3 regions of the Moritella sp. Urea-trap-13 genome follow, and region 1 is predicted to be linked to each of the others. Evidence: predicted binding sites of a transcription regulator. Region 1 holds the regulator's gene; each other region holds the start of a gene.
The links. Region 1 encodes MetJ, which represses methionine synthesis genes. Its sites were predicted from a motif close to TAGACGTCTAGACGTCTA; they were not measured.
Positions count from the first base shown of each region.

Region 2: a site for MetJ is predicted at 8,958-8,975, ahead of CXF93_RS05660 (slipin family protein). Genes of this name have one in related genera too.
Region 3: a site for MetJ is predicted at 4,412-4,429, ahead of metA (homoserine O-succinyltransferase). Genes of this name have one in related genera too.

Region 1 is NZ_PJCA01000002.1:11,095-21,405, reverse strand. It holds gene ppc (phosphoenolpyruvate carboxylase) at 1-344, shown strand, start outside; gene metF (methylenetetrahydrofolate reductase) at 463-1,350, opposite strand; gene metL (bifunctional aspartate kinase/homoserine dehydrogenase II) at 1,494-3,917, opposite strand; gene metJ (met regulon transcriptional regulator MetJ) at 4,095-4,421, shown strand; gene CXF93_RS02310 (RNA-binding S4 domain-containing protein) at 4,562-5,269, opposite strand; gene CXF93_RS02305 (malic enzyme-like NAD(P)-binding protein) at 5,389-6,630, opposite strand; gene rpmE (50S ribosomal protein L31) at 7,035-7,247, opposite strand; gene priA (primosomal protein N') at 7,480-9,681, shown strand; gene argS (arginine--tRNA ligase) at 9,779-10,311, shown strand, end outside.
Region 2 is NZ_PJCA01000027.1:620,652-630,962, forward strand. It holds gene CXF93_RS05620 (LysR family transcriptional regulator) at 1-216, shown strand, start outside; gene CXF93_RS05625 (methyl-accepting chemotaxis protein) at 233-1,762, opposite strand; gene CXF93_RS05630 (sensor histidine kinase) at 2,085-3,743, shown strand; gene CXF93_RS05635 (response regulator) at 3,730-4,419, shown strand; gene CXF93_RS05640 (tripartite tricarboxylate transporter permease) at 4,525-6,060, opposite strand; gene CXF93_RS05645 (tripartite tricarboxylate transporter TctB family protein) at 6,071-6,574, opposite strand; gene CXF93_RS05650 (tripartite tricarboxylate transporter substrate binding protein) at 6,645-7,625, opposite strand; gene CXF93_RS05655 (acyltransferase) at 7,929-8,855, opposite strand; gene CXF93_RS05660 (slipin family protein) at 9,185-10,159, shown strand; gene CXF93_RS05665 (NfeD family protein) at 10,192-10,311, shown strand, end outside.
Region 3 is NZ_PJCA01000039.1:219,848-230,158, forward strand. It holds gene metH (methionine synthase) at 1-3,373, opposite strand, end outside; gene metA (homoserine O-succinyltransferase) at 3,476-4,387, opposite strand; gene CXF93_RS19925 (trimeric intracellular cation channel family protein) at 4,663-5,280, shown strand; gene CXF93_RS19930 (YacL family protein) at 5,287-5,658, opposite strand; gene acnB (bifunctional aconitate hydratase 2/2-methylisocitrate dehydratase) at 5,913-8,492, opposite strand; gene CXF93_RS19940 (patatin-like phospholipase family protein) at 8,771-10,311, opposite strand, start outside.

The DNA of each region.
Region 1 (10,311 bases):
TGTTCGAAATGGTATTTTTGAAAGCTGATGCATGGTTAGCAGAATATTATGACCAGTGTTTGGTAACAGAAGATTTATGGCATCTAGGTAAAGAACTGCGTGCAAGTTTAGCCCTAGCAACAGAGCTAATTGTCGGTTTAACCCCGGAGGCTAATTTACTTGATGGCCAGCCTTGGAGCAAAACGTCGATTGAATTACGTAATCCGTACACAGATCCACTGAACATTCTCCAAGCAGAGCTATTAAGCCGTGCGCGTAGCAACGAAGAAGTGAACCCTGATATCGAGCAAGCCTTAATGGTGAGTATCGCAGGTGTGGCGGCTGGTATGCGTAATACCGGTTAAGTCCGAACACAAGTAGCAGCTAATAAAATGCCGACATCCTGTCGGCATTTTTGTTCCTGATATAGACTCATGATCATAAGTAATTAAGTAAGCAACTCAGTCACTATTAGCACTCTTACTATTTTGGACGGACACCCAAAGTATGGCAAATAGCATAGGTTAAATCTGCACGGTTTAAGGTATAAAAATGAAAGTCCTTCACTCCTTCTCGTGATAATACTTTTACTTGATCAATGGCAATACTTGCGCCGACCAGATTACGTGTCGCTTGGTCATTGTCTAAACCTGCAAATTGACTGTGCATCCAATTTGGCACTTTTACATTGGTCAATTTCGAGAACTTACATAAGGTTTTATAATTAGAGACGGGTAAGATGCCCGGCACGATCTCTTTATCTATGCCCACCGCGGCACAACGGTCACGGAACCGTAAAAAACTCTCGGTATCAAAGAAGAACTGCGAAATAGCGCGATCAGCGCCAGCATCAATTTTATCTTTTAGCGCCAGCAAATCAGCTTGGGCATTCTTAGCTTCCGGATGTACTTCTGGATAGGCTGCTACAGAAATATCAAAGTCATTCACTTCTTTCAGTAATGCCACTAAGTCAGCCGCATACATGTCAGGTTGATTCAAGCCCGGCGGTAAATCACCACGTAAGGCGACGATATTACGAATACCGTTGTCCCAGTAGTCTGTGGCGATCTGCTTTAGCTCTTGGCGATTAGCATCGATGCAGGTTAGGTGTGGCGCGGCAATCAAACCGGTTTCATGTTTAATTTGTTTGATAATATCATGCGTGCGATCACGGGTACCGGAATTGGCCCCATAGGTTACCGACACAAATTTAGGCTCTAAGGTTTTTAGACGGTTAATTGATTCCCATAAGGTAGACGTCATCGCAGGTGAGTTTGGCGGGAAAAATTCAAATGAAACGTTAATATCACGCCCCAATTCAGAAACGCTTTGATTTAATACTTCAATATTTTGTGCATTGTGAAAACTCATACTTATATCCCTTAAGATGTTTAGACGTCCATACCTCTTTACGTCTCAATCATCACAAGTTTGACGGATAAAGTCAACGCACATAATTCATCTTAAACATGAATTATGTGCGTCTTAGTTCTTGGTAGAAATAAACATGCAGATTAGCGAGCAAACAGCTGACATAATTGGAACAGATCGGCTTGAATAGCGCCAGCAGTCACTTCTTTACCAGCACCGGGTCCTTGGATCACTAACGGGTTATGACGATACCGATGACTATTAATCGAAAAAATATTGTCACACGGCAGTAAATTGGCAAACGGGTGAGTCGGTTCTAAGAACTCTAAACCAACCTGCGCACCTTCTTTATTGCTAAAGCTCGCCACGTAACGTAATACTAGTCCCTGCTTTTTGGCTTTGTTAAACATCCGCAGTATTTTTTCATTTAGCTCTTCGCAATGTTCTAAAAATTCATCAGCTTTAAAACCCATCAGCGCTTCTGAAACCAAAGATTCCAATTTTATATCAGCTAACTCCATTTCATAACCGGCTTCACGGCTGAGGATAAGCAATTTACGCTGCACATCTTTACCAGATAAATCTTCACGCGGGTCTGGCTCTGTTAAACCTTGCTGCCACGCTTGTTCGACTAATTCTGAAAAGGCAACCTGACCATCATATTGTTGAAATAACCAAGATAAAGTGCCAGAGAAAATACCGCTCACAGCAGTGACTTGATCGCCGCTGTGTTGCAACATATCCATCGATGACTGGATAGGTAACCCTGCACCAACTGTGGCGTTATATAGCCAGTAGCTTTCATTATCGCTAAAACTTTGCTTCACCCGATTATAAAATTCACTGCTGGCAGCACCGGCAAATTTATTGGCAGAAATAAGGTGGAAACCATGTTGGGCAAATTCAGGATAATAATAACTAATCGCTTCACTGGCGGTAATATCAATGATCACTAACTCGTCAAACGGGTGCAAGGCCAAATTAGATAATAACTGTTCCCACACAAATGTTTCCGGCTGGAAGTCATCAAGCACTGTCGCTGCATCCAGACCGTTGAAATCTAATACCCCGCCCCGTGAGCCATAGACGCCACATAAGCACAGCTCGACATTTTGCTGCGCTGGTATTTTATGCTGTTGCTGAGCAAACAAAGATAACCAGCCCGCACCAATATTACCTTTACCAAACAACACCACACCAACACGTTTCGGTTGTTTGAATAATACCGTGTGTAATTCTTTCAATAACGGTTCAAGCACTACCTTTTGTAATACTGCACAGATACTTAAATGATTATCACCGGTTTGCACAAAAGTCAGGTTATGCTCTGAGATCAGTTGATAAAACTGATGTGACTGTAGCGCATTTTCAGTCACACCTGAGCCCACTAAGGCTACCATGCAAAAACCACTGAGCGGATTAATGGCCATGACTTGCGGTTGTTGCTGCTGATATACTTGTAATGCTGCCAGTGCAAACGCCACGATTTCAGCGGTATAACCTAATCTAACTACATGTTCGGTAGGACGGCGTTTAATACAAATCGGCGACAGTTGCTGTTTTGCTAGCAAGGTAATTAACTGCTCATATTGTTGTTGGTAGTCAGCCTGATGCCCGAATTCAATATCGAGCAAGTGCAGATCATCAACCGAAGTGACGATTTTAGCGCCCTTACCTTTGGGTAAACGACGATGGATCTGGGTTGACCCTTCACTGGGGGTATAACTACAACGCAGTTGTACATGCTGTTTACTGCCAACAACGGGTTGTAATGTGCGTGCATGTAATACCGGTGAACCTAAACGCGCGAGTTCTGCCGCCTCATCGAGTGACAATTTAGTTTGTAATTCGGCATCTTTGACACGACGTGGGTCAGCGCTAAATACCCCAGCCACATCACTCCAGATAGTCGTTTGGTCTGCATCAACTAATGCGCCTAATAAGGTCGCTGAATAATCTGAACCATTACGCCCCAATGTTACGGTGCGCTGCTGGGCATCTCCAGCAATAAAACCAGTAACCACGACGCGATTGTTTAAGGTCGTTAAACATGCGGCTAATTTTTGGCGAGACACGGTTTCATCGACCACAGGCTGCGCAGCTAATGCCGTGGTTAAAAACAACCGTGAATCTAAATTATCTGCGGGCAATTGGTTTTGACTCAACAATGCCGCGAGCAGTCGTGCAGACCACACTTCGCCATGGGCAAGAATTTGGTTTTTAGCGTAAACATCAAGGTTGGTTTCTAATAAATGGCCAATGGTATGAATATCATCTTGCAGTGCAGCGGTGAGTTGCGTACATAATTCATCTGCGAGTAATTCAGCAATGAGTTTGGCTTGATATTCACAGGTGGCAATAAGACGCTCAGGCGCAGCTTGATCACCATCTTCCGCTAATTGTAATAACTCTAACAATTGGTTGGTGGTTTTACCTGCCGCAGAAACAACAATCAGATCTCGAGCTTGAGTGTGCTTACTAATAATCGCTGATACACGACGATAACAAGTAGCATCTGCTAAGCTACTACCACCAAATTTATGAATACTGCGCTTCACTGCGTCCATGCGTTCTCCCGAACTTAATATTGAATTAATGTATTGTCAGTACCTCAAAACATACACCATTAAGTCACAATAGGTCAATAGACGTCTAGAGCTCTTTACATACTGATTGCCAATAATCAAATTCAAAGGTAGACTTATTACTTATTCATTAAATAATAATTTACCCAAAGGTCGAAAATGACGAAGTGGAACGGCGAGTATATTAGTCCCTATGCAGAACATGGGAAAAAGAGTGAACAGGTAAAGAAGATTACTGTTTCAATTCCTTTGAAAGTATTGAAAGTACTGACAGATGAAAGAACTCGCCGTCAGATTAACAATCAACGTCATGCGACTAACAGCGAGTTATTATGTGAAGCATTTTTACATGCTTACACTGGCCAACCATTACCGGCAGATGAAGATTTAACCAAAGACAAGCCAGATAACATACCTGCAGAAGCGAAAGCACAAATGTTAGCACTGGGTATTAATATTGATGATTATTTAGAACAAGATGATTAGTCGATAATAATAGCTAAGCAGTTATAAAAAAGGCACCCCTTTATGAAAGGAGTGCCTTTTTTGATCTCAACAGTCTGCATTCGTCATCTCAATGCAGTCCGTTAGCTAGAATCTAATAATTAAGCCCTGAAAGTTAAGTCCTAAAAACTAAAAGGTGCCGCGCGGCCTCTTTTCTTCTCAACTTTTTTAGGCTCTGCAGCTTTTGCTGTTTTAGTTTGTTTTACTTCAGGTTTTTTCTTTTTCTTCTTTTCTGGCTGTTCCCAAGTATCAGCAGCAATGCTTTCAACTACTGACTTAGTAACGACAGGTTTAGCAATTGCAGGTTTGGCGATTTCAGGTTTAATAGTCGCTGCTGGCGCGATAAAGGCAGCTTCAACAGCAACGTCTTCTACAATATTTTCTGCAACCTGTTGCTCTGCAATATCGGCTTCAACATCAGCGCTTGTAACGGCATCATTAGCAATGAAATCGTCTTCAGTAAGATCATGTTCAGCCATGTATGCTGCGACAGAATCTGACTCGAGTGCAGCCGGGTCAACAAATTCATCTTCAGGAAAATCTTCGCCATCATCAGTCTCCGCATAATCAGCGTCATCGTATGACGCTAGCTCTTCGGCTGACATAACTTGATACGCTTCACCATCAAAACCAATAATGTCACCAAACATAATTTTTTTACGTTTACGTGTTTCAACTTCACCATTCACATATACAAAACCGTTAGCAATATGGTTCTTTGCTTCACTGCCCGATGTCACTAGGTTCTCAATTTTTAAAATTTTATATAATTCGATTGGTTCTGCAGAAACAACAACAGGGATGACTTCAATTTCGTATTCTTCAGACATGGGAACCTTAAATGTGGGCAATATAGCGGCTCTTTATACAAGTATAAGCGCAGAAATGCAAACGCCAAGGAAAGACCTTGGCGTTTGTTAGAGCTATCAAATAGAATTATCGAATAAATTTACAACATGTAATTTTCAGGTAATTCAATACGTGATACGCCCGTTGCAACAGCAGCCAGTGCAACAGCACGTGCTACTCGTGGTAATAAACGTGGGTCCATTGGTTTCGGAATAATGTATTCTTTACCAAATTCTAGCGATGTAACGCCAGATGCCGCTAATACTGATTGTGGTACTGCTTCTTTCGCGATCTCACGAATAGCATGTACCGCTGCCACTTTCATTGCTTCATTGATCACGCTAGCACGCGCGTCTAATGCACCACGGAAAATGAATGGGAAGCACAATACGTTATTCACTTGGTTTGGATAATCAGAACGGCCCGTCGCCATGATCAGATCTTGGCGTACAGCATGTGCGAGTTCTGGTTTGATTTCTGGGTCTGGATTTGAACAGGCAAAGATAATTGGATTATCCGCCATTAACTTCACATCGTCAGCAGATAATACATTCGGACCGGATACGCCAACGAATACGTCAGCACCATTAATCGCATCTTGTAATGTCCGCTTATCGGTATTGTTAGCAAAACGCTGCTTGTATTCGTTAATATCATCACGGCGTGTGTGGATCACACCTTTGCGGTCTAACATATAGATTTTTTCACGCTGAGCACCACATGAAATTAATAATTCCATGCAAGCGATTGCCGCCGCGCCAGCACCCATGCAAACAATCACAGTTTCAGTAATATCTTTACCTTGAATGTCTAACGCATTAATCATACCCGCTGCCGTGACGATCGCAGTACCGTGCTGGTCATCATGGAATACTGGGATTTTACAACGGGCAATTAAGGCTTTTTCAATCTCAAAACATTCTGGTGCTTTAATATCTTCTAAGTTAATGCCACCAAATGTATCGGCGATATTAGCAACTGTATCAATAAATTCTTCAGTTGTACGGTGTTTCACTTCAATATCGATCGAGTCAATATCAGCAAAACGTTTAAATAACAGCGCCTTACCTTCCATTACCGGTTTTGATGCCAGTGGACCTAAATTACCGAGGCCTAAAATAGCGGTACCGTTAGTAATAACCGCCACTAAATTACCTTTAGCAGTATATTTATAAGCATCGTCAGGATTAGCAGCGATTGCACGCACTGGCTCTGCAACACCAGGACTATATGCTAGAGAAAGGTCATCGGCAGTTTCTGCTGATGTCGTAAGTTGAATAGCAATTTTGCCTGGTTTTGGGTTCGCATGGTAATCCAATGCTTGCTGTCTAAGGTCTGACATACGCAATATCCTGAATGAAATGAATGCACATAACTCACAGACTGAGTTCAAGAATAACAAAGTGTGAGATACAACGTTGGGGAATTAACTAATAATTGAATGTAACGCCAAATATTTAACTTTAATTTAACACAGCTCACTTTTATTTTATACTGAGCTAAACCGGCTAATAATATTGTTGGCATGATTCTACATTAATTTAAGTGGTTTATTCTACCTTTGCACTGGTACGAAGTGTTTATTTTTACAGGCGTTGCTAATTTTAGAAGAAGATTTTTATAGAAATGAAATTACTGAGGTTAATTTTAAGTTTTATAAATGTTTCAAACTATTTTTTAGGTATAAAAAAAGGCACCCGTAGGTACCCTTTTGACTCACTGCAAACAATTGTATAAATACAATTATTATTTTGCTGCAAGAGCACCAAAACGTTTGTTGAACTTATCAACACGACCGCCAGTATCAACAGTACGTTGCTTACCAGTGTAGAACGGGTGACAGTTTGAACATACATCTAGAGTGATGTTTTTTCCACGAGTAGAACCCATAGCAAAAACGTTACCACATGAACATTTTGCTTCGATTGCTGCGTACTCTGGGTGTATACCTTGTTTCATAGAAACCTCAATTTTGGTTATGTCGCCATCTGAAACTCTGCCAGACACCACATAAAGTTATAGAATTTTTAGGCTGCGAATAATATAGGATCTTACCCCCTAATATCAATAGCAGATGCATAAATAAACTGCATTTCGAACATTAAATAGAAAATATCAAGACATTACCCAGTTAACCGCCGTAAACTGCTTGTCGAAATACAGATTTAGTCCGTAAAAGAGAGTTGAGTACATGCCAGTTGTCGCCGTTGCAGTTCCCATCCATTTAAGCAGAAGTTTTGATTATACCTACTCTGATGATATCTACATCGAGCCAGGTATGCGCATCTGTGTGCCTTTTATGAATAAGCAATTAATTGGCATTGCCCTAGCAACTAAAAACGACAGTGAATTTCCACTCGCAAAACTCAAACCCATTATCAATGTACTCGATGATAGCGCGATTTTATCAGCAGATATGTTGGCGTTTTTCAATTGGTGTGCCGATTATTACCATTATCCAATCGGTGAAGTGATCGCCCAAGCATTGCCAGTATTACTGCGTAAATTAGAATCAGCGAAATTAAACAGTTATACATTTTGGCAATTAACCGATAGCGCCCATGAATTAACGGCAAAGGAATTGAACCGTTTAACCCCTGCGCAATTACAGACCATCAAGTTACTGGCAGAAACAGGGTTAACCCAATCCCATTTAAAATTAGCCAATATTAAATCAACCACCATCAAAGCGCTGCAAGACAAAGGCCTTATCAGCCAAGAATATATCAAGATCCAAGATAACGATGCGCAACATTGGCGCCAGAATCTGGTCATCAGTGACAATCGCCCTTCGCTTAACACTGAACAAGCGATCACCATAGCAGCAATTGACATCAACCATTTTGCTACCTACCTACTCGATGGTGTCACTGGCAGTGGTAAAACTGAAGTTTATTTGAATGTCATCGAAAAAGTATTAAAGACTGGCAAGCAAGCTTTAGTCATCGTTCCCGAGATTGGTCTTACGCCACAAACCATTTCACGCTTCAAACGCCGCTTCAATGTGCCAATTGTCGCCTTGCACTCCGGTTTAAATGACGCTGAGCGTCGCGAGGCTTGGCTAGAAGCACAAGCGGGTGTCGCGGGTATCGTTATTGGTACAAGATCGGCGATATTCACTCCTATACACGATTTAGGCGTGATCATTATTGATGAAGAGCATGATGGTTCACTAAAGCAACAAGAAACCTTCCGCTATCACGCCCGCGATCTGGCGATTGTCAGAGCGCATCGTAATAATATCGCCGTAGTATTAGGCTCAGCAACCCCAGCATTAGAAACGCTGCATAACGCCATGACTGGTAAATATCGTCACTTAAAGCTAACCCAACGCGCGGGTAACGCCCAGATGCCAACCCATCACCTGATTGATATTAAAAATCAATCCTTAGACTCAGGACTATCTACTGAGTTTATGGCGTTAATGGCGACCCACTTAGCGGCAGGTAATCAAGTCCTGCTATTTCTAAATCGCCGTGGTTATGCACCTGCGGTCATGTGTCATACCTGCGGGTCAATGGCCGAATGTCAGCGCTGTAATACCTATTACACCTACCATCAGTCACGCAATATATTGCATTGCCACCATTGTGATGAACAATTTCCGAAGCCACGTCGCTGTCCAAGCTGTGACTCCAATGAGATCATCACAGCTGGTTTTGGTACCGAGCAACTCGAAACAATGCTCGCTGAACATTTTCCGCAATATCCGATTATTCGTATTGACCGAGATAGTACCAGTCGTAAAGGCAGTTTAGAAAAATCATTAGAAGCCGTGCGCAAGCGCGAATTCCGTATTTTGATTGGTACCCAGATGTTAGCCAAAGGCCATCATTTTCCCGACGTAACTCTAGTTGGCTTAATTGATGTCGATAGCGCCCTGTTTAGCAGCGATTTTCGTGCGCCCGAAAAACTCGCACAACTGTTTGTACAAGTATCTGGGCGCGCAGGGCGCGCCGCCAAACAAGGTGAAGTTGCGATCCAAACTCACCACCCGGAACACGAGTTAATTCAAGACCTGATTAACAATGGTTATTCTCACTTTGCCCAAACCGCATTACACGCGCGTTCGATGGCGAGTTTGCCGCCTTATAGCTTTCAGGCTTTATTCCGTGCTGAAGCCCATCAATTCAGCGAAGCCAACGCTTTTTTAGTGGAAATAAAGCAACTGGTGCAAGCTCATAATCACAATCCACAACTGCTCTGCTTAGGGCCAATGCCAGCACCAATGGAGAAGCGCGCAGGCAAGTATCGCTTACAGCTATTATTGCAAGGCCCCCAGCGTCAGCACATCACTCAGCTACTACGCCAGATAATGCCTAAAATAGAAGCGTTAAAGTCCGCACGTAAAGCCCGCTGGTCGTTAGACGTGGATCCAACTGAAATGTTGTAAGGATATCGCTATTTCTCCTTGATTAACTAGTCAAATAGCCCTAATCGCGCTAAAATGATCAGCCTATTTCATTCATCATTGCTAGTTAAGAGAAACCATGAAAGAGCATATTATACAGCTACTCGAGCAAACCGTTACGATCTTAAAAGAACAACAAATCATTCCTGCAGATGCACAACCACGCATCTCAGTAGATCGAACCCGCGACAAAGCTCATGGTGATTTAGCGACAAATTTAGCAATGATGATGGCCAAACCAGCGAAAAAGAATCCGCGCGAGTTAGCCCAACTAATCATTGATAACCTACCTGAATCAGACTTAGTCAGCCGTACAGAGATCGCAGGCCCAGGTTTTATCAACATTTTTCTAAACCAAAACTGGTTAGCGCAACAGATTGATATTGCACTTGCAGATGAAAACCTGTCTGTACAGAAGGCAACAACACCAGATAATGTAGTGGTTGATTTATCATCGCCAAATCTAGCCAAAGAAATGCACGTAGGTCACTTACGCTCATCGATCATTGGTGACTCTGTAGCGCGTACATTAGAATTGCTTGGCCATAACGTTATTCGTCAAAACCACGTTGGCGATTGGGGCACTCAGTTCGGTATGCTACTGGCGTACAT
Region 2 (10,311 bases), on a different contig from region 1:
CAAAAGCAATTGGTATTAAACCATGCCGGTTTGGCATTAATGCCTGGTTGGGCTGTCAGGCGTCAGCTTAATAATGGTGAATTGGTCCATGTGCTTGCGCAACATAGCTTCAGTCCTTACGAGCGACTGAGTTCAACCTATGCGCTGTACTTAAAACGGGATCTTATTTCCCCTAAAATCAGGGTGTTTTTAGATTATATAAAACAACATTTATGATCCCGTTAAGGACTTGTTAGAAGGTTAAGCCTAACGCGGCTAACGATTTAGAATTACTGTTAATATCAGCTGCTTCACGTTCTACTAACTCAGTTTGTTGCAGGTTGTGTTGTGAAGCATCACTGATATTAACGATATTGCGGCTAATTTCTTGTGACACCATATTCTGCTCTTCTGATGCACTGGATATTTGAATCGCGAGATCGGAAATATCGGTGATCGCGCCATAGACATTTTGCATCATGGTTTGAGTGCGTTGTGATTCATTGACACAGAGTTCGGCAGACTCTTTACCTTGTTGCATGGTTGCCGACCATTGCACTAAAGTGTGTTGGATCTCGTTAATCGAGGTTTGAATTTGCTCTGTCGCTTTATGGCTACGGGTTGATAACGCTCTCACCTCATCAGCCACCACTGAGAATCCACGACCATGTTCACCAGCGCGAGCGGCTTCAATAGCCGCATTCAGTGCCAGCAGATTAGTTTGATCGGCAATACCGCGAATTTCTAACATGATCGAGCTGATCTTTTGGGCTTCCTCCGACAGCATGCTTGCTGATGCGGCTGACTGTGCTACATCAATCGCGAGTTGACCCACTTGAACCATAGTACCTGACATGGCTTTGGTTGCGCTTTCACAATCATCATGGGCGAGTTGCACTTTTTCCGACGTTAATAGCGTACTTTGCGAGACTTCTGCAATTGTCGATGCCATTTCGGTGATTGCGGTTGCGACTTGATGTAATTCCGCTGTTTCTTGCTCAACCCCTGCTTTAGCTTTGTGGGCTGCAGAGGTAAGGTTGTCAGCACCAGTTTCGAGTGAGCGGCTACTATCAACCACACGGCCTAAAATAGTCTGGATCTTGCCTTCTTCTATTTTCAGTTGGAAATCGACAATACCTTGTGGTTTCAACCCTGAGAATACATAACGAGAAACACTGTCATAACGCTGTTTTAGACTAGCAAAATAACGCGGTACCGTGATCAATTCATTGTAGAAAATGATAAAAGGCAGTAGTGGTAATAGCATACTCAGGTAAGGCATAGTTTGACTGAAGAACAGTATTAATGCGCTTAGCGTAAAGAAGGTTAACGGTTTTAACAGCGGACGTTGGTACCATTGGAATAAGCTCTTGCCGTTATTAATGGTCGTGTAAGCCGCCTGAGCTGCTTGCTTGTCTTGCAACGCGAGGTTTTTACGTACCGATTGATAACCAACTAATTTACCCTGCTCATGAATTGGCGTAACAAACGCATCAACCCAATAATAGCGACCATCTTTACAACGGTTTTTAACCGCGCCACGCCACGGTTTTCCGGCCTCTAAATTGCTCCAAAGGTCTTTAAAAGCAGCTGCCGGCATATCGGGATGACGGACAATGTTATGGTTTTTACCGACTAATTCATCAAGTGAAAAACCGGCGACTTGGCAGAAAACGGCGTTAGCGTACGTAATAACCCCCCGAGTATCGGTGGTAGAAACTAATTCATCTTGCACATCAAATGAAACTTCTTCATTAATGACCTGAGTGTTTCTTTTATTCATTACTTGTTTATCTCCGCTGTAGCCGCTATAGCACTAAATTGTCATAGGTATTTTAATTGGTATTTAATATGCCTCTTAATGGGTGCATGATACCTTAAATTTTTTGATAATAGGGCGCGAAAAGTTAAATTAGTGTAAATGTTTTATTACTAACTATATTATTCTTAACTATATTCTTATCAAAGCGTTAGCTGAATGCTATCTATAGTCATGTTAATACTATTTTACTGAACAGGGGGTTAAGCAGACTTTATGCTAATACCGAGTTATAAATGCGGATTAATGTTATCATTACCTCCTCTTTATCATCGGTTTTACTGGCATGATTGCAATCTTAAAAAATAACGCCTTGTTTAATTGGCAGAAATTAAGCTTTAGACGACGGTTATTATTGATCATGACTTTGTCCGGTATTGTTAAATTATTGATCTTGTCGATTGCTGGATTTGCTTATTTAAAGCACTGGGAAGAACAAGATAGTGGTAATAATGCCCTTGGTATCGCTAAATTTTTGTCTACATCGCCATGTGTCATTAAAGCGATAGAAACCAATAATCCTGAACTCATCCGAGCTAAAATTGAATATTTACGCGCGTCGGTCAATGCGGCGTTTATTGTTGTGGGTAATAAAGACGGTATTCGGTTATCTCATCCTATTAATGAGCGGGTCGGTAAGCCGATGAAGGGTGATGATAATTATAGAGCCTTAAAACAAGGCTTATCTTATGTTTCCGTTGCTAACGGTTCATTAGGCAGGTCTGTCAGAGGGAAAACCCCGATTATTGATCGCAAAGGTAATATTATCGGCGTCGTGTCGGTTGGTTATTTATTGACGAGCATTGAAAGTAAAGCCGATCACTTTCTTATCTTCCTGCTAATTATGATTGCGCTCGTGGTACTCACTAATGCGTTGATCTCTAATTTTACCGCCAAGAAATTTCAAAATGCGATATTTGGCTTTGAACCGGAAGAATTCGGCCGTTTGTATATGGAACTTGAAGTCACACTCAGCACCATTAAAGAAGGGGTGGTGAGTATTGATGCTAATGGTTACTTACGTTCTATTAACCGTAGTGCCTGTGATATTTTTAAAGTGCAAGCGGAAGATGTACTGAACCGCAAAATGGATGAAGTATTACCCGAGAATAATTTGACCGAAATTTTGACCAGTAAAGTCAGTGAGTATAATGTTGAAATGATGATTAAAGGCCAAGCAATTGTGGCGAACAGGCAGATCCTCATTGTTGATGGTCAAGTTGTTGGTGCAGTATCCAGTTTTCGGCTTAAAGATGAAATAAGCGAACTGACCAAACAGTTATCGCAAGTACGCGAATATTCGGATCTATTACGCTCGCAAACCCATGAGCATAGCAATAAATTAAATACCATCAGCGGGCTTATACATTTGGGTAAAAATGAAGAAGTGCTGAGTTTAATTGGACAAGAAACAGAGCGCTATCAGCATCTCATCCAGTTCTTACGCGAAGCGATCCACGAGCCTATGATTGCCGGGGTATTGTTGGGTAAAAGTGAAAGAGCCCGAGAGTTAGGGCTGTTATTAGAGATTGATGAAGGCTCGCAGCTATTAGCCTTGCCTGAGCATATTCGTGCAGAGGATATGGTGACGGTATTAGGTAATTTTATTGATAATGGTTTTGATGCTTGCAACAGCAGTCATACTAGCAAGTCAGAAAAAAAAGTAACGGTGAGTATTTCTGATTTTGGCGATGAAATCATTATTGAAGTAGAAGACAATGGTTGTGGCTTACCAAAAAACATTGCCCAAGAAGAGTTGATTAAGCAAGGCGTATCGAGCAAATCAGAAAATAATCGAGGCGTAGGACTTCATCTTGTTAATCAAATTATTAGCCAATATAACGGGCAATTAATGATGGAAAGCATAGATAATAAAGGAACAAGAATGACGGTGTATTTACCAAAACAGCATGCTGATAAGGATATTGAAAATGACATCAACTAAGGCGATTAAAGTCTTAATCATTGAGGATGATGTGGGTATCGCTGAGATCCACCGCCGTAATTTAATGAAAATAGATGGCTTAGAGGTTATCGGTATCGCCACTTCGAAAGCAGAAGCTGAAACCTTGCTCGATGTATTAACACCCGATTTAATCTTGTTGGATGTGTATTTACCCGATGGTAATGGTTTAGATATTCTGCGTGATTTACGTCAACAGCAGCATCAATGTGATGTGATTTTGATTACTGCAGACCGTGACGCGGATACATTACAAGCGGCAATGCGCGGTGGGGTGGTTGATTATATTTTAAAACCAGTGATCTTTGCGCGCTTAGAAGAATCGTTAAATAAGTACCTCAAACAGAAAAATCAATTTGGTAACCTAGATGATTTAGATCAGCATTTGGTTGATTCGATGATCTCTGTTAGCGTTAAAAACCCAGCTGCATCACGTCTACCTAAAGGCATTGATAGTGTCACCTTGGATAAAGTACGTAGCTTGTTTACTGACCATGAGGATATCACTGCGGATAATGCGGGGGTATTGATTGGTGCAAGTAGGACTACGGCAAGACGTTATTTAGAGCACCTCATTAGCACTGGTGAACTGGTTGCTGATTTAAACTACGGTACAGTCGGGCGTCCAGAACGAACTTATAAAAAACAAGCGAGATAATGCTTGTTTATGCAAACCATTAGTTAGTGAATGACTATTTTATTGATGAAAAAAAACAGCGCTTAGAGCGCTGTTTTTGTTTCCGTTACCGATCAAACCGTATTGTTAATCACAGTCATCGACAAATTCTGACTTCTTTGCTCTGCGACGGTTAAACGCGGTCAGTAGTAAAGGTGTGATCAGTACTAAGGCTGAAATGACAGTGAAAGTCAGTGTTATTGGACGTTCCCATAAGAAGCTTAACTCACCATCACTGATCATTAATGAACGGCGTAGGTTTTCTTCCATCAAACCACCCAGAATAAAGCCCAGTAATAACGGTGCTAAGGGGAAGGTCGCGAGCCTGAGGAATATCGCTATCACCGCCACTAAGATCATGATAAACACATCAACAGTATTAAACGAAACCAGATACACGCCAGTGATTGAGAAGAAAATAATCATCGGCAGTAACACTGTTCTTGGCACGGCTAATAGTTTCGCAATATACGGGATCAGCGGTAGATTCAACACCATCAATACTAGGTTACCGAAGTACATTGAGATGATCACTGACCAGAAAATCTCTGGGTTATCGACAAACAAGCGTGGGCCAGGTTGGATGCCGTAAGAGATCATTGCACCCAGCATAATCGCTGTGGTACCAGAACCTGGAATACCTAAGGTTAATAGTGGTACAAATGAACCACTTGATGCGGCATTGTTCGCGGCTTCCGGCGCTACTAGACCACGAATACTACCTTTACCAAATTCATCACGTTTATCTTTAGGGGCAAGGTTACGCTCTAAGCCATAACTTAGGAATGCCGCAATCGTTGCGCCTGCACCCGGTAATACCCCGACAAAGAAACCCAGAATAGAAGAACGAATTGCCACGGGGGCGACTTCTTTGAATTCTTCTTTAGTTACCTTCATGCTACCTATTTCAGATAGGGCACTGTTTTCTTCTGCTGATGTATCTGGTTCAGGTTTTAAAATACTGAATAATATTTCCCCGAGGGCAAAAGTAGCCATCGCTAATAATAAGAAACTAAAACCATCCATCAAATCAGTTAAGCCAAAGGTGAAACGTTCAACGCCAATGCCTTTATCAATACCGACTGTTGATAGCATTAAACCAAAAATCGTCATCATCCAGGCTTTTAATACCTGACCTTTACCCGCAAATGCAGCAACGGCAGATAGACCAACTAGCATTAAGGAAAAATAATCCGATGATTGAAAACTTAATGATACTTTGGCTAACGCGGGTGCGGCGATTAATAGCATGATTGCAGACAGAGTACCGCCAGTAAATGATGCATAGGCGGCAAGTGCTAATGCTTTACCGGCTTGGCCTTTTTTAGCCAAGGGGTAACCATCAAATGCGGTGACCACGGTGGACGAACAACCGGGCGCATTGATGAGAATCGATGATGTTGAACCACCAAAAATGGCACCATAGTAAACGCCAGCCATTAAGATCATGCCCGAAGAAGGGTCTAAACCATAAGTAATGGGGATCATTAACGCAATCGCGGAAATCGGCCCAAGACCGGGTAGCATACCAATAAATGTACCAACAAAACAACCGACCATAACCATCATTAAGTTGGTTGGCATGATTGCTGTGGATAAGCCTGCTAAAATTCCATCTAACATAATTATCGTCCTACAAGCTTAAAAAGAGGTAACCAGGTTCAAGATAAATATCCAGAACTTTGGTCAGTAGTAACCAAAACACAGTTACAAAAGGGAAAGATGCACCAAACAATACCGCTTTGCGGCGTTCGCCAAGTAGCCAAAAACCGACTAATAAGAATAAGCTGGTTGCCAAGACGAATCCGAGCCAAGTTAAGCCGATCCCATACGCGGTCATTAAGGCAACGAATGCGCCGAGTAGACGCCAATCTAAACTGCTTTCATCAGCAGCTTGTTGTGCGCAAGCATTAGTACTCGAAGCTGTCACGGGTGACATGACGATAAGCAGCAGTGACATGATGATGCCACCGGCGGTAAGTAAATAAGGTAAAGTACGTGCCGTAAAGGCCTCGTATTCGTCACCAGGGAAAAGCTGAATTTGGGTAGCTTGGTATCCGTAGATTAAGCAGACCAGGAGGAATATTAATCCACTGACTCGGTCTCGGTTTAAGCGTGGTAAAGGTGTTGATTGCATGGATGCTCCGATTTAAAAGAAAGCCACAGTGAATGTGATTACTGTGGCTGTATCATGGGGATGAATTAGTTTATTTTAAGAAACCTAACTCACGCATCAAGGCACCCATTTGCAGTTCTTGTTGTTCTAAGAATGCATAAAAGTCTTTATCTGCTTTGTAGTTATCAATCCAACCATTACGGTCACGTACTGTAGCCCACTGGTCAGTCTTATACATTTCACTTAATACTTTGTTCCACTCTGCAACTTTCGCATCACTGATACCCGGTGAAGCAAAGAATCCACGCCAGTTAGCAAATACGGTGTCGTTACCCATCTCGGTAAGCGTTGGTACATTTGGCGCTGCAGCTAGACGTTCTGGTGCTGTGATAGCAAGAATACGTACTTGACCACTTTTAGACATTTCCAGTACTTCACCTAGACCGGTTGAAAGTAGTGGTGTTTCACCTGACAATACTGCTGCCATTGCTTTACCGCCAGCGTCATAAGCGATGTAGCGCACTTTACGGGCATCAAAACCTTCGCCTTTAAATGCCGCTGCTGCAATCAGATGATCCATGCTACCGCGCGCAGAACCGCCGGCAATTTTTACTTTTCGTGGGTTTTCTTTAAATGCGGCAACAACTTGTGACCAGTTTTCAAATTTAGAATCTGCTGCAACAACAATTGCGCCATAATCGGCAATCGTTGTTGCAACGGGCGTTAGGTCACGGAACGACTGTGGGAAAATACCAGTCAAAGAACGGATCACAATCGGTGTCGAGTTAACCATTAAAGTGTCTTGCTGACGAGCCGCAGTCTCAATCATGTGAGCAATCGCTTTACCGCCACCGCCACCAGAAAGATTTTGATAAGAGACTTTGTTCACTAAGTCAGCCTTCATTAATACATCGCCAGTGCCTCGGGCTGTCATGTCCCAACCACCGCCAGCACCGCCAGGTACAATAAAGTGAATTTTCTCTAAATCAGCAGCCCAAGCTGCTGATGAGAGTGTTGCAATACTTGCCACGATAAGTGATGAGGCTACACGCTTCCTAAATTGCTTTAGCATGGTATCCATTCCTTGTGTTTATTGTTATTAGTTAAATAGCTAATGTTTGGTATTAATGGTTAACACCAATGGGGAGTGATGTTACGTTAATGTTGGCGGTGTTGTTGTGACGGGATGGAAACTGTAAATAATGGCAATTAACGACGTTGTGGTCGTTTTGTTCATAAAGTTCACAGCGGGGTTTAGATTAATAGAGGATATAAAAAAGCCGCCTCTTTTATTATATATAAATAAATGAGGCGGCTTTTATATCTTTTACAAATCAGTGTTCTCTACGAATTTTTTAAACTGTAGTGAGCAAAATTAACTACTGGTACTGTTTACTACAGGAGCACTTTTATTGGTGATTGTGCTGTCACTCTGTGCCATTGATTCTAGAATGGCATCTTTTTCTGTCCACATTTGCGTTAAGTGCTGCTGAAAACCAATTTTGAATGCACGGTCTTTTTGATAATCACCACGCATTTTGACATCAATATCAGCCACGCGGATATGTACGTGAACATCTTTTACTTCACCACACAGATATTGCCAAAAGCTTGGCGTCTGGCCTGAGTAATAAATCGAAACATCAACGATTTTGTGAATATGCTCGCCTAATGCAGAAAGTGCAAACGCGAGTCCTCCCGCTTTTGGTTTTAACAGATGTTTGAACGGCGAGCTTTGTTTGCCATGTTTCGCGGCGGTTAAGCGCGTGCCTTCAACAAAATTCATCACACTAACTGGGCTTGATTTGAATTTAGCACAGGCTTTACGGGTTACTTCGATATCTTTACCGCGTAATTTGGGGTTTTTCTTTAATTGTGCGCTGGTATAACGACGCATGAATGGGAAATCTAACGCCCACCAAGCCATGCCTAAAAAAGGCACAAAGATAAGCTCTTTCTTTAAGAAGAATTTTAAGAAGGGGATCTTTTTATTTAATACCCGTTGTAAGATCAAGATATCAACCCAAGATTGATGGTTAGCAAGTACCATGTACCATTCTTTTTCAGACAGTTCGATATCAGCACTGTGAAGATGAATATTAACTGGGTGTATAAGGCGTTCGATTATTACGTTAACGCGGATCCAACTACTGGCACAGAAAACTAACAATGCAGAGCAAATTGATTGTAGTTTTTTAATTGGCAGTAATTTAATAGGGCTTAAAACAATGATTGGGATGACCCAAAACAATAAATTTATAAACCACAATACAAACGCTAAGCAGCCTCGTACAAATGACATGATACTTCCTAAACAGTGATGTGCGAAAAATAGAGTCCCTATACTACTGTTCAGCCTCAGACTACTCAATATTAAACTATCGCATAACGAATAAAATGAGCGTATACGCCTAAAGGTCGGAGCAGTTACGGCTAATACATAAAACATACGATGGTTTCAAGTCACACTTTTGAGGTAAATATTGAAACCACAACGATAATTTAATATAAACACTGTCTCCTCGTCAGTAATCATTTATTCTATGATCAGTTATATATTTTTTATTTAAATTCGATGTAAGCCATTACTTAAAAAGTATTTTTTATTTTAATCATTAAGGAAGCGCATTTATGAATACTGCAATTGATATACTCTTAACCCCGTGGCTTTGGATTGCTATTGTCGTCATCTTTACTATTCAAAGAAGCATATTATTCATTCCGCAAAACCGAGGTTACGTCATCTATACCTTCGGACGTTACAGCGGCACATTGCAAGCTGGGCTTAACTTTATTGTGCCTTTTGTACAGCGCGTTGCTGCAGATCGTAACTTAAAAGAACAGTCGTTAGATATTTCGTCACAACTGGCTATCACCAAAGATAATATTACGTTGGAACTTGATGGTATTTTATTCATGAAAGTGACTGATGCGGCGGCTGCGACTAATAATATTACCGACTATAAATTAGCGGTAGTACAGCTGGCGACAACAACAATGCGTAATGCTATTGGTTCGATGGAACTCGATCAGTGTTTCCAAAACAGAGATAACATTAACGCATCTATCTTAGCGTCGATGACAGAAGCGACTCAACCTTGGGGTGTGCAGGTAACACGTTACGAGATTAAAGACATTACACCGCCTATTTCAATTAAAGAAGACATGGAAAAACAAATGGCGGCAGAACGTGAAAAACGTTCTGTGATCCTCACGGCTGAAGGTGTTAAGACTGCTGCGATCACGCAAGCTGAAGGTTTGAAACAAGCCCGTGTATTAGATGCAGAAGCGGCTAAAGCAGAGCAAGTACTGGCGGCTGAAGCAAGTAAAGAATCACAAATATTAGAAGCGACGGGTAAAGCCGAAGCGATTCGATTAGTGGCCGACGCGGATTCTAATGCGCTAAATGTAATTGGTGCTGCAGCTATCACTGCTGAAGGTCAGCAAGCGGTGCGTTTGACATTAGCACAAGATACCATTGCTGCGCATAAAGCCATTGCATCTGAAGGTTCTGTGATTTTAACCGATGGTAAAACGGGCGATAATATTGGTAATACGGTTGCTCAAGCGATTGCCGTTTCAAGCGCACTGAAGTTATCTGAATAGTGAGTTTGTCTTCTATCAATGGAGTTTACTAAATGGATACATTAATTAACTACTTACAGAACCATCACGATCAATTACTTTATATTATTGGTGCGATAGCATTGATTGTTGAGTTGAGTGTGACGGGGTTAAGCGGGCCATTACTGTTTTTT
Region 3 (10,311 bases), on a different contig from region 1:
TATTCCACTCTTCGGTAGGCGTGAAGCCCCACTCTTCTTTACGTACTAATTCATGCATACGCTCTGCCATTGCTTCAGCTAAACGGTCACACACAGATTGCACAAGAATCGCATTGTAATCATCTTCAATACCTTTGAAGTAATTAGCCATATCGTCTTCACCGATACCACCTGTTACTGCAAATGCGCCAATGTAATCGAATTTACCCGATTCTTTTGGTGCAATGAAATCGGCTAGACAATTGTTAAATTGACCGCCTTTTTTCTTAGTTTGCTGACGTAAGTGTTCAAGACGCGTTAATACCTTGGTACGTGTTTCATCGGTATATACTTCAACAGTATCACTGTTCACTGTATTGGCAGGAAACAGACCAATTACACCGTTAACGCCCACTTCATTTGATTCTTGTAAACGGTCAAGCATGGCATTGGCATCGTTAAACAAGCTGGTAGCTTCTTTACCCACAACTTCATCGGTCAGAATACGCGGATACTTACCCGCCAGTGTCCACGTCATGAAGAATGGTGTCCAATCAATGTACTTGCGTAGCTCGGCAATGGAGTAATTAATGTATTTTTGTACACCCAATGTTTTCGGTACTGGTGGTGTGTAGTTAACCCAATCAATATCGGCTTTATTAGCTCGTGCAACTTCCAATGTAACCGGCGCACTACGTGGGCGTTTACGGGCATGCTGTTCACGTGCTACTTCGTACTCTTTGGCCATACGTGCAACTAATTCAGGCTTTTTAGTTTCTGACAATAATGCCGCAACCACACCTACTGCGCGTGATGCATTGGATACATAAATCACTGGTTCATCGTAGTTTTGCTCAATCTTAACCGCGGTATGGGCTTTCGATGTTGTTGCGCCACCAATCAGGATCGGCAGTGTAAAACCTTTACGCTTACATTCTTTGGCTACATGCACCATTTCATCTAACGATGGTGTGATAAGACCTGACAAACCAATAATGTCGCAGTTTTCTTCTACGGCTTTTTTCAAGATGTCATCGCAAGATACCATCACACCCATATCAACGATTTCATAGTTATTACACTGCAGTACAACGCCAACAATATTTTTACCAATATCATGTACGTCGCCTTTCACTGTCGCTAATAAGATCTTACCGTTTGAAGAACCTTTCTGTTTTGACTCTTCAATGTACGGGTTTAAATAAGCCACCGCGCGTTTCATTACCCGAGCAGATTTAACTACCTGTGGTAAGAACATTTTTCCGGCGCCGAATAAGTCACCAACGGTATTCATGCCGTCCATTAACGGACCTTCAATCACTTCTAACGGTAGTGTTGCTTGTTGGCGTGCTTCTTCTGTATCTTCTTCAATAAACTCAGTGATGCCTTTAACTAACGCATGCTCTAAACGTTTGTTAACATTAAAAGTACGCCATTCTTGCGTTTCAGCTTCCACTTCCACACCAGAATCACGGTATTTTTCAGCAATGTTTAACAGCGCTTCCGTACCTTCAGGAGTACGGTTAAGAATAACGTCTTCAACGGCATCCAACAGTTCTTTCGGTAGGTCATCATAAATTGCAAGTTGCCCTGCATTTACAATCCCCATATCCATGCCTTCCTTGATGCAATAATACAAGAACACCGCATGAATCGCTTCACGTAATGGATTGTTACCACGGAATGAGAAAGATACGTTAGATACACCACCAGAGATCATCGCATGCGGCAGTTCGCGTTTAATGTCTTTAACAGCTTCGATGAAATCAACCGCATAGTTGTTATGCTCTTCGATACCCGTTGCAACGGCAAAGATATTTGGATCGAAGATAATGTCTTCTGGCGGATAATTTAATTCATGTACTAGAATGTCGTAAGAACGCTTACAAATTTGGAATTTACGCTCTTGGGTATCCGCCTGGCCTTTTTCATCAAACGCCATCACGATCATCGCAGCACCATAACGACGGATTAAAGTCGCTTGGCGGCGGAAGTTTTCTTCCCCCTCTTTCAACGAAATTGAGTTAACGATCGCTTTACCTTGTACGCACTTCAAACCCGCTTCAAGGATCTCCCATTTCGAAGAATCGATCATGATCGGTACTTTTGAAATTTCCGGTTCAGATGCAACCAGGTTTAAGAAACGCTGCATACAATGCAATGAATCCAACATACCTTCATCCATGTTAATGTCGATGATCTGCGCGCCTGATTCGACTTGTTGCTGAGCAACATGCAAGGCTTCATCGTAGTTTTCTTCTTTGATCAGACGTTTAAAACGTGCAGAGCCAGTTACATTGGTACGCTCACCGACGTTAACAAACAGGCTTTCTTTAGAAATGGTTAATGGCTCTAAACCACTTAAACGGCACGCAATTTCGATTTCCGGTAATTGGCGTGGTTTAATGCCTTCAACAGCATCGGCCATGGCTTTAATATGTTCTGGCGTCGTACCACAACAACCACCAACCATATTTAAGTAACCAGCTTCAGCCCATTCTTTAATATGCTCTGCCATGTCTTCTGGGCTTAAATCGTATTCACCAAACGCATTAGGTAAACCGGCATTGGGATGCGCAGTCACATAGCTTTCGGAAATTCGCGATAGCTCACCGACATATTGGCGTAATTCATCAGGCCCTAATGCACAGTTAAGACCAAAGGTGATTGGTTCTGCGTGACGTAATGAATTGTAGAATGCTTCTGTCGTTTGACCCGTCAGTGTTCGACCCGAGGCATCGGTGATCGTACCTGAGATCATGATAGGTAATTCGTAACCGAGTTCTTCGAATACCGTTTTCACCGCAAAAACGGCAGCTTTGGCATTCAAGGTATCAAAAATGGTTTCGATTAGAATAAAATCAGAGCCGCCTTCGATTAAGGCTTTGGTTGATTCGATATAAGCTTCAACCATAAGGTCAAAAGAAGTATTACGGAATGCTGGATCGTTTACATCTGGAGAAATAGAGCAAGTACGGTTTGTTGGGCCTAATACACCGGCAACAAAACGCGGGCGATCAGGATTTTCTGCAGTTTTTTCATCAGCAACTCGGCGGGCAATACGCGCCGCTTCACGGTTTATCTCTGCCGACAATGATTCCATATCATAATCAGCCATCGCAATCGTCGTGGCATTGAAAGTATTAGTTTCCAGAATATCAGCGCCAGCGTCGAGGTATTCTTTATGAATATCAGCAATCAGCTGCGGCTTACTTAATACCAATAAGTCATTGTTACCTTTGACGTCACTATGCCAGTTAGCAAAGCGTTCACCACGGTAATCAGCTTCTTCTAATTTATAGTCCTGGATCATCGTCCCCATGCCGCCATCGATAAGCATGATACGTTTTTTTAATTGCTGTTCCAGTTGCTGTTTGTTTTTTATAGTAGCCACAAGATCCCTCGTTTAATTTACTGCAGACTCAATCCTGAGTCTTATTATTTGATACTAATCTATCTATTCGACTTTCCACTCGAATAACTGCTCGAACGGCATTTATAGATCATTTAAGTCATATGGCGTTTGTTGATAAACATAATAATTTAACCAATTGCTATAAAGCAGATTACCATGACTGCGCCAAGTAACAAGAGGGGCATTTTCAGCATTATCATCTTTATAATAATTAGCTGGCACTTCGGCTTCAACGCCGTCAGCAACATCGCGCATATATTCTTGATGCAAGGTATCAGCACTGTACTCTGGGTGACCAGTGACAAATACCTGACGGCAGTCTTTTGAAGCCGCTAAATACACCCCAGTTTCTTCATTCGCCGCGAAAACATTCAGGTCTGTACCAGCGAACATGTCTTTCGAAAAGTTAGCATAGCGCGACATCGGTACTGGGAATTCATCATCAAAACCACGTACTAACGGGTTATGACGGTGGAATGTTTGCTGTGGATAGACACCCGAAAATTTAGTCTCGTGAACTTTTTTATCAATGCCATGCAGTACTTTTAATGCCGCTTGCGCTGCCCAGCATAGGAATAAGGTTGATACCACGTGGGTTTTCGACCAGTGAATGATCTCTTCTATTTGTGGCCAATACGCCACATCTTCATGACCGACTAGGCCTAATGGCGCACCGGTAATAATTAAGCCATCGTAATTATTATGACGAATACGTTCAAAGTCGTGATAAAACTCATCAATGTGTTCTTGTGGAGTATTCTTAGAGGCGCGATAATCAATACGTAATAGCTCTACATTTACTTGCAGTGGCGTATTCGATAATAACCGTAAGATTTGATTTTCAGTCTCAATTTTTTTCGGCATAAGGTTAAGAACAACAACCTGCAGCGGTCTAATTTCTTGCTTGGTTGCACGAGACTCTAGCATCACAAAAATGTTTTCATTACCTAATATTTCTGCAGCCGGTAGCCCGTCTTTAATTCTAATTGGCATTATTCCCATCCTTAAGTAATATATTAGCCATCCAGAAGTCTACCCTATTTATATCACTTTTGTAAGTACTGTCGCAGATTTAAATCACCCTGATCTGTCGTTTAAACGTTGCGTCACCATAAAATCCTGACCTGTAATTCAGTTTCGGTTGACCATAACTTTCTATTCAGTTGACCATAATCATATTTATGTATAGGATCGCGTTCTTGCAAGGAGCGCGACCTATTGTTAATGGATTTATAACTTAACTATTTTCAAACTAAAGGTTTGCAAAAATGCTCACTTATATCTATTTAATTGCCATCACTGCCGAAGCTATGTCGGGTGCATTAATGGCGGGCCGTCGTAATATGGACATCTTCGGTGTGGCAGTTATTGCCTTTGTGACAGCGCTTGGTGGCGGTACCGTGCGCGACCTATTGTTGGGTAATTTTCCAATTGTATGGACCCAACATCCCCACTATGTGTATATCACCATCTGTGCGGGTTTGTTTACCATTTTAATTGCCAAACACATGAATCATTTACGCCGATTATTCTTGGTATTAGATGCGCTTGGCCTAATTGCATTTACCATCATTGGTTGTAATGTGGCGATGAAACTCGGCTATCACCCGACAGTGATTATTATGGCGGGCATGATAACGGGTATTTGTGGCGGGGTATTACGCGACTTACTTTGTAATCGAACACCGGTGGTATTTTGTAAAGAGATCTACGCGGGGATTTCGTTATTGGTTGCCGTACTTTATCTTACTTTAGAAAACTTTGGCGTGGACCACAATATCACCCTTATTGTGGCCTTCAGTGTCGGTGTTACTTTACGTTTGTGTGCTATTTATTGGAAATGGTCATTGCCAACCTTTAGCTATACATCAGAAGAATGGGACTAAATGGAACTAGCGCTGACTAAAAAACGCTAACCAGGCTTGGAGTATAATCTCAAAATCCTCCAAGCCGCATACTGCAACCGTTTCTGCATCATAAAAGTTCATGTCGTCATCCAGCTCTTCACCCGAATCAATTAACTCTGAATTCATACAAGCACAAACATCTTCTTGCGTCATGGTTAATGTCATCTCATCCCCGATTAAGCGATACTCTTGTTTCTTACGGGCTTTTAATAAATCAATTTCAGCTTGAATCAACGCGATAGTGGCTTTATCCGTACCTAAAGTGCCTTGGATCCAACTACCCAGTGCCGTCTGTTCCATTGAGATTATTACACGGTAAGTATCAGTAAGGGTATCTTTTCGAAATTCAAAATCCACGGTTATGCCTGCTCATTAGTTAGGGGGTTCATCATTTATTAATCGCTTATTAATCGCTTATTAATCGCTTATTAATCGCTTATTAATCGCTTATTAATCGGGTAATAGCTTGATCAGTTTTCAAGGGAAGGGATTGTAGCAAAAAATAGCAGAAACAAAAACGGCTCCCTATCGAGGGAGCCGTTTCATACACTTATTTTGTTCTATTCGAGTTAGCTAATTAACGATACAGTCGTCACTGTATCATCTATTAATTAAACCGCCTCTTGAACAATAACTTCGTTGGCTTTCTCAATGTAAGAAGCGATTTGATCGAAGTTTAGGTAACGGTAGGTATCCGCTGCCGTTGCATCAAGCTCAGAAGCCAGTTCCATGTACTCTGCAACTGTTGGAATACGGCCTTTAATCGCCGCTACAGCAGCAACTTCAGCAGAACTCAAGTAAACATTAGCACCAGTACCTAAACGGTTCGGGAAGTTACGTGTTGAAGTAGAAACAACTGTAGTATTGTCACCTACACGTGCTTGGTTACCCATACACAGTGAACAACCTGGCATTTCTGTACGTGCGCCAGCTTTACCGAAGATAGAGTAATAACCTTCATCACTTAATTGTGCGGCATCCATACGCGTTGGTGGTGTTACCCACATACGTGTTGGCAATGTACCGTTGAATTTCTCCAGCAGTTTACCCGCAGCACGGAAGTGACCGATGTTAGTCATGCATGAACCAACGAATACTTCGTCAATTGCCACACCAGCAACATCAGATAATAATTTCACATCATCAGGGTCATTTGGACAAGCTAGGATAGGTTCTTTAACGTCCGCTAAATCAATTTCGATGATCTCTGCGTATTCAGCGTCAGCGTCAGCTTCAAGCAATTGTGGATCTGCGATCCATGCTTTCATTTCAGCAACACGGCGAGCAATCGTTTTCGGATCACCATAACCTTCAGCGATCATCCAGTTTAACATCACGATGTTAGACTCTAGATATTCAATGATTGGCGCTTCGCTTAGCTTGATTGAACAACCAGCGGCAGAACGTTCTGCAGATGCATCTGATAATTCAAATGCTTGCTCAACTTTCAGCTCTGGTAAACCTTCAATTTCGAGTACGCGGCCAGAGAATGCATTAATTTTGCCTTCTTTAGCAACCGTCAACAGACCTTTCTGGATAGCGTAATAAGGGATAGCATTAACAAGATCACGTAGTGTGATACCTGGTTGTAGTTCACCTTTAAAACGTACCAAGATAGATTCAGGCATATCAAGTGGCATAACACCTGTCGCTGCAGCAAATGCAACCAAACCAGAACCCGCAGGGAATGAAATACCTAATGGGAAACGCGTATGTGAATCACCACCAGTACCAACCGTATCTGGTAATAACATACGGTTTAACCATGAATGAATTACACCATCACCTGGACGTAACGAAACACCGGCACGGTTACGAATAAAGTCTGGTAACGTATGGTGCGTTTGTACGTCAATTGGTTTTGGATATGCCGCAGTATGACAGAAAGATTGCATCACTAAGTCTGCAGAGAAACCAAGACAGGCTAAATCTTTAAGCTCATCACGTGTCATCGGACCCGTAGTATCTTGAGAGCCGACAGTTGTCATTTTTGGTTCGCAATACTGATCAGGACGAACGCCCGTTACACCACATGCTTTACCAACCATCTTCTGTGCTAGTGAGTAACCTTTAGTCGACTCTGCAACATCTTTAGGCAGACGGAATTCAGTTGAATCTTCTAGACCGAGTGACGCACGTGCACGCGATGTTAAACCACGACCAATAATCAGTGGAATACGACCACCGGCACGCACTTCATCAAGAATTACATCAGTTTTTATTTTAAATTCTGTGATTGCAGCGCCAGTATCATTGGCTTTAACAACACCTTGGTAAGGGTAGATATCAATAACGTCGCCAGTACTTAGACTACTTACATCAAATTCTAATGGTAATGCACCTGAATCTTCCATGGTGTTGAAGAAGATTGGCGCGATTTTAGAACCGATACAAATACCACCACCACGTTTGTTAGGTACGAATGGGATATCATCACCCATGCACCATAACACAGAGTTAGTAGCTGATTTACGCGAAGAACCCGTACCAACAACATCACCAACGTAAGCAACTTGATGACCTTTTGCTTTTAGCTCTTCAATTGCTTGTAGTGGCGTAGAAGAAACACCTTCACGCTCATTTTTAAGCATTGCAAGTGCGTGCAGCGGGATATCTGGACGAGACCATGCATCAGGTGCCGGTGATAAATCATCGGTATTAGTTTCGCCAGGTACTTTAAATACTGTTACTGTAATTTTTTCGGCGACTTCAGGTTTAGTTAAGAACCATTCCGCATCAGCCCAAGATTGCATAACTTGCTGGGCAAATTTGTTACCTGCTTTGGCTTTTTCTTCAACTGTATAGAAAGCATCAAACATTAATAGTGTATGTGACAAACCTTTTGCAGCAATAGGAGCAAGCGCATCAACATCGAGTAATTCAACTAATGTTTCGATGTTGTAACCACCTTGCATAGTGCCTAATAATTCAGTAGCACGCTCTGCAGATAAGATAGGTGATGTCGCGTCACCTTTAACAATCGCAGTTAAAAAGCCGGCTTTTACATAAGCGGCTTCGTCCACACCCGGTGGTACACGATTAGTTAAAAGATCTAAAATAACTTCTTCTTCGCCAGCGATTGGTGCTTTTACCAATTCAACTAGACCAGCAACTTGTTCAGCATCAAGAGGTTTAGGTACAACCCCATCAGCGGCACGTTCTTCGACATGTTTACGATAAGCTTTTAGCACAACACATTCCTCTTATTTTATGCCACCCACGGTGGACATCCTTGTTATATGTAACCTTAACTTACTAATTTCTTATGTGAGTTCAACGGTTATTTATGTGAACTCAGCAATAATAACGTTAAGGCCTCTTGCAGAGTGTTCACAAATATAACATTTTTAACTTAAAATTAAAATTAAAGCAGCATGTGCATCAGGACTTTTACATAAATACTCAACATTCATCAAAGTTATGATGAAAAAGTCATAACTAATTTATGTGAATGTTTCTAACGTCATATTTAGAAATTATTACCTATAAACAAATACCCTGAAGCATGACCGCCCTCGGCGTAACCATACGACAACATAACTGGGCCAATGCCAGTATCTAAAGCAACAAACACACTGCCCGCTGAAATGGTTGAATCAAAACTTATGTCATCGGTCTCGTTCCACACATTACCTTGCTCGATTGAAGCACCCAAATAAAGTGGTAATGAGAAAGCACCGAAATTGTTATCCAATAAACGATGACGATAGATTAATGCCACCAGTCCTTTGTGATTACCGGTGAGTTCGTTAATACCATAACCCGACAGATTCTGGAAACCACCAATGCCGACTTCGAACGTGGGTGAAATAGGCGGGCCATCATAACTTGCCATCGATGCTTTAAACTCAAACGTAGAGCGCTCGAAAGACACCGCATTACGCCAGTCTAAGCTGAAAAAAACATTGTTTTCGTTATTATTTAAATAATCACCGGTATCAACATAAACATCCGCATCTAGTTTGAAACCTTTGGTTGGAAAAGAGATATTATCGAATGAATCTAAGCGGGTTTTTACATACCAACCTTGGCTATCAAAATCGCTATCAATGGTAGTACCAATAATCTCTGCCGTGCCCGATTGATAATAGCTGCCCACCGCGATCTGCGCCCACTCAAATGGGATAACCCCTAACTCGGCATAAACACCGATTTGATCGGTTTTAACCGGAAAATACTCAAAGGTAGAGTTAATTGGCGCCAGAGCGGGATCATTAACGGAGCCTAAATAGAGCTTACTTTGATAATTTTCTAAGCGTACCCCGGTTTTAAAGAAAAAGTACTGGTTATAATCAATTGGCGAGTAAAATTCAGTACTGATGTTGGAGTCCGAGCCATACACTAACTCTGTACGCCATTCCCCGCCCAATCGATTCAAATCACTCAAGATATATTGTAAACCGATTTGCTGACTATCATCACTGGTGGTTGATTGCTGAATGTTGAATTTAAAATCCACATAACCCGGTCCCCAGCTTTTCTCTACGACATTAACATGTAAGTCATGCTCACCATTTTTTTCGGTGATACTGTAGTCGATTTTTTGAAACAGGTTTAATGCATAAAGCGCATCAATTTTCTGCTCTAATTCTGCCACCGAGATCTTATCGCCATTTTTTATATTTAATTTATTTTCGATCACTCTTGGGCTTAAACGGGTGTCGGTATTAATATTAATGCTATTAATGTCGATAATATCTATTTGTGCCATTTGCTGTTTTTTAACTGCTTTTTGCTGTTGGTATACTGCATAGTCTGCATCTGATAGTGATAATGCGGTTAATTTAGCACTGGCATAACTTGCCGCTTTCTCCCCTCTTACCACAGCATCAGGCATCAAATCAAAATCTGCAGTACCAATGCCATCGATTTCAGGACTCAATAGAATATCGCGTTCGCTTAACTTTAGGATTTGCTCGTTGGCACTAGTACGCGTCATTGAGCTCGATAACTGATCAAAAATAAGGAAAGCACTGGTGATCTCTTCTTGGCTATAAAGTTGTGAGCCAA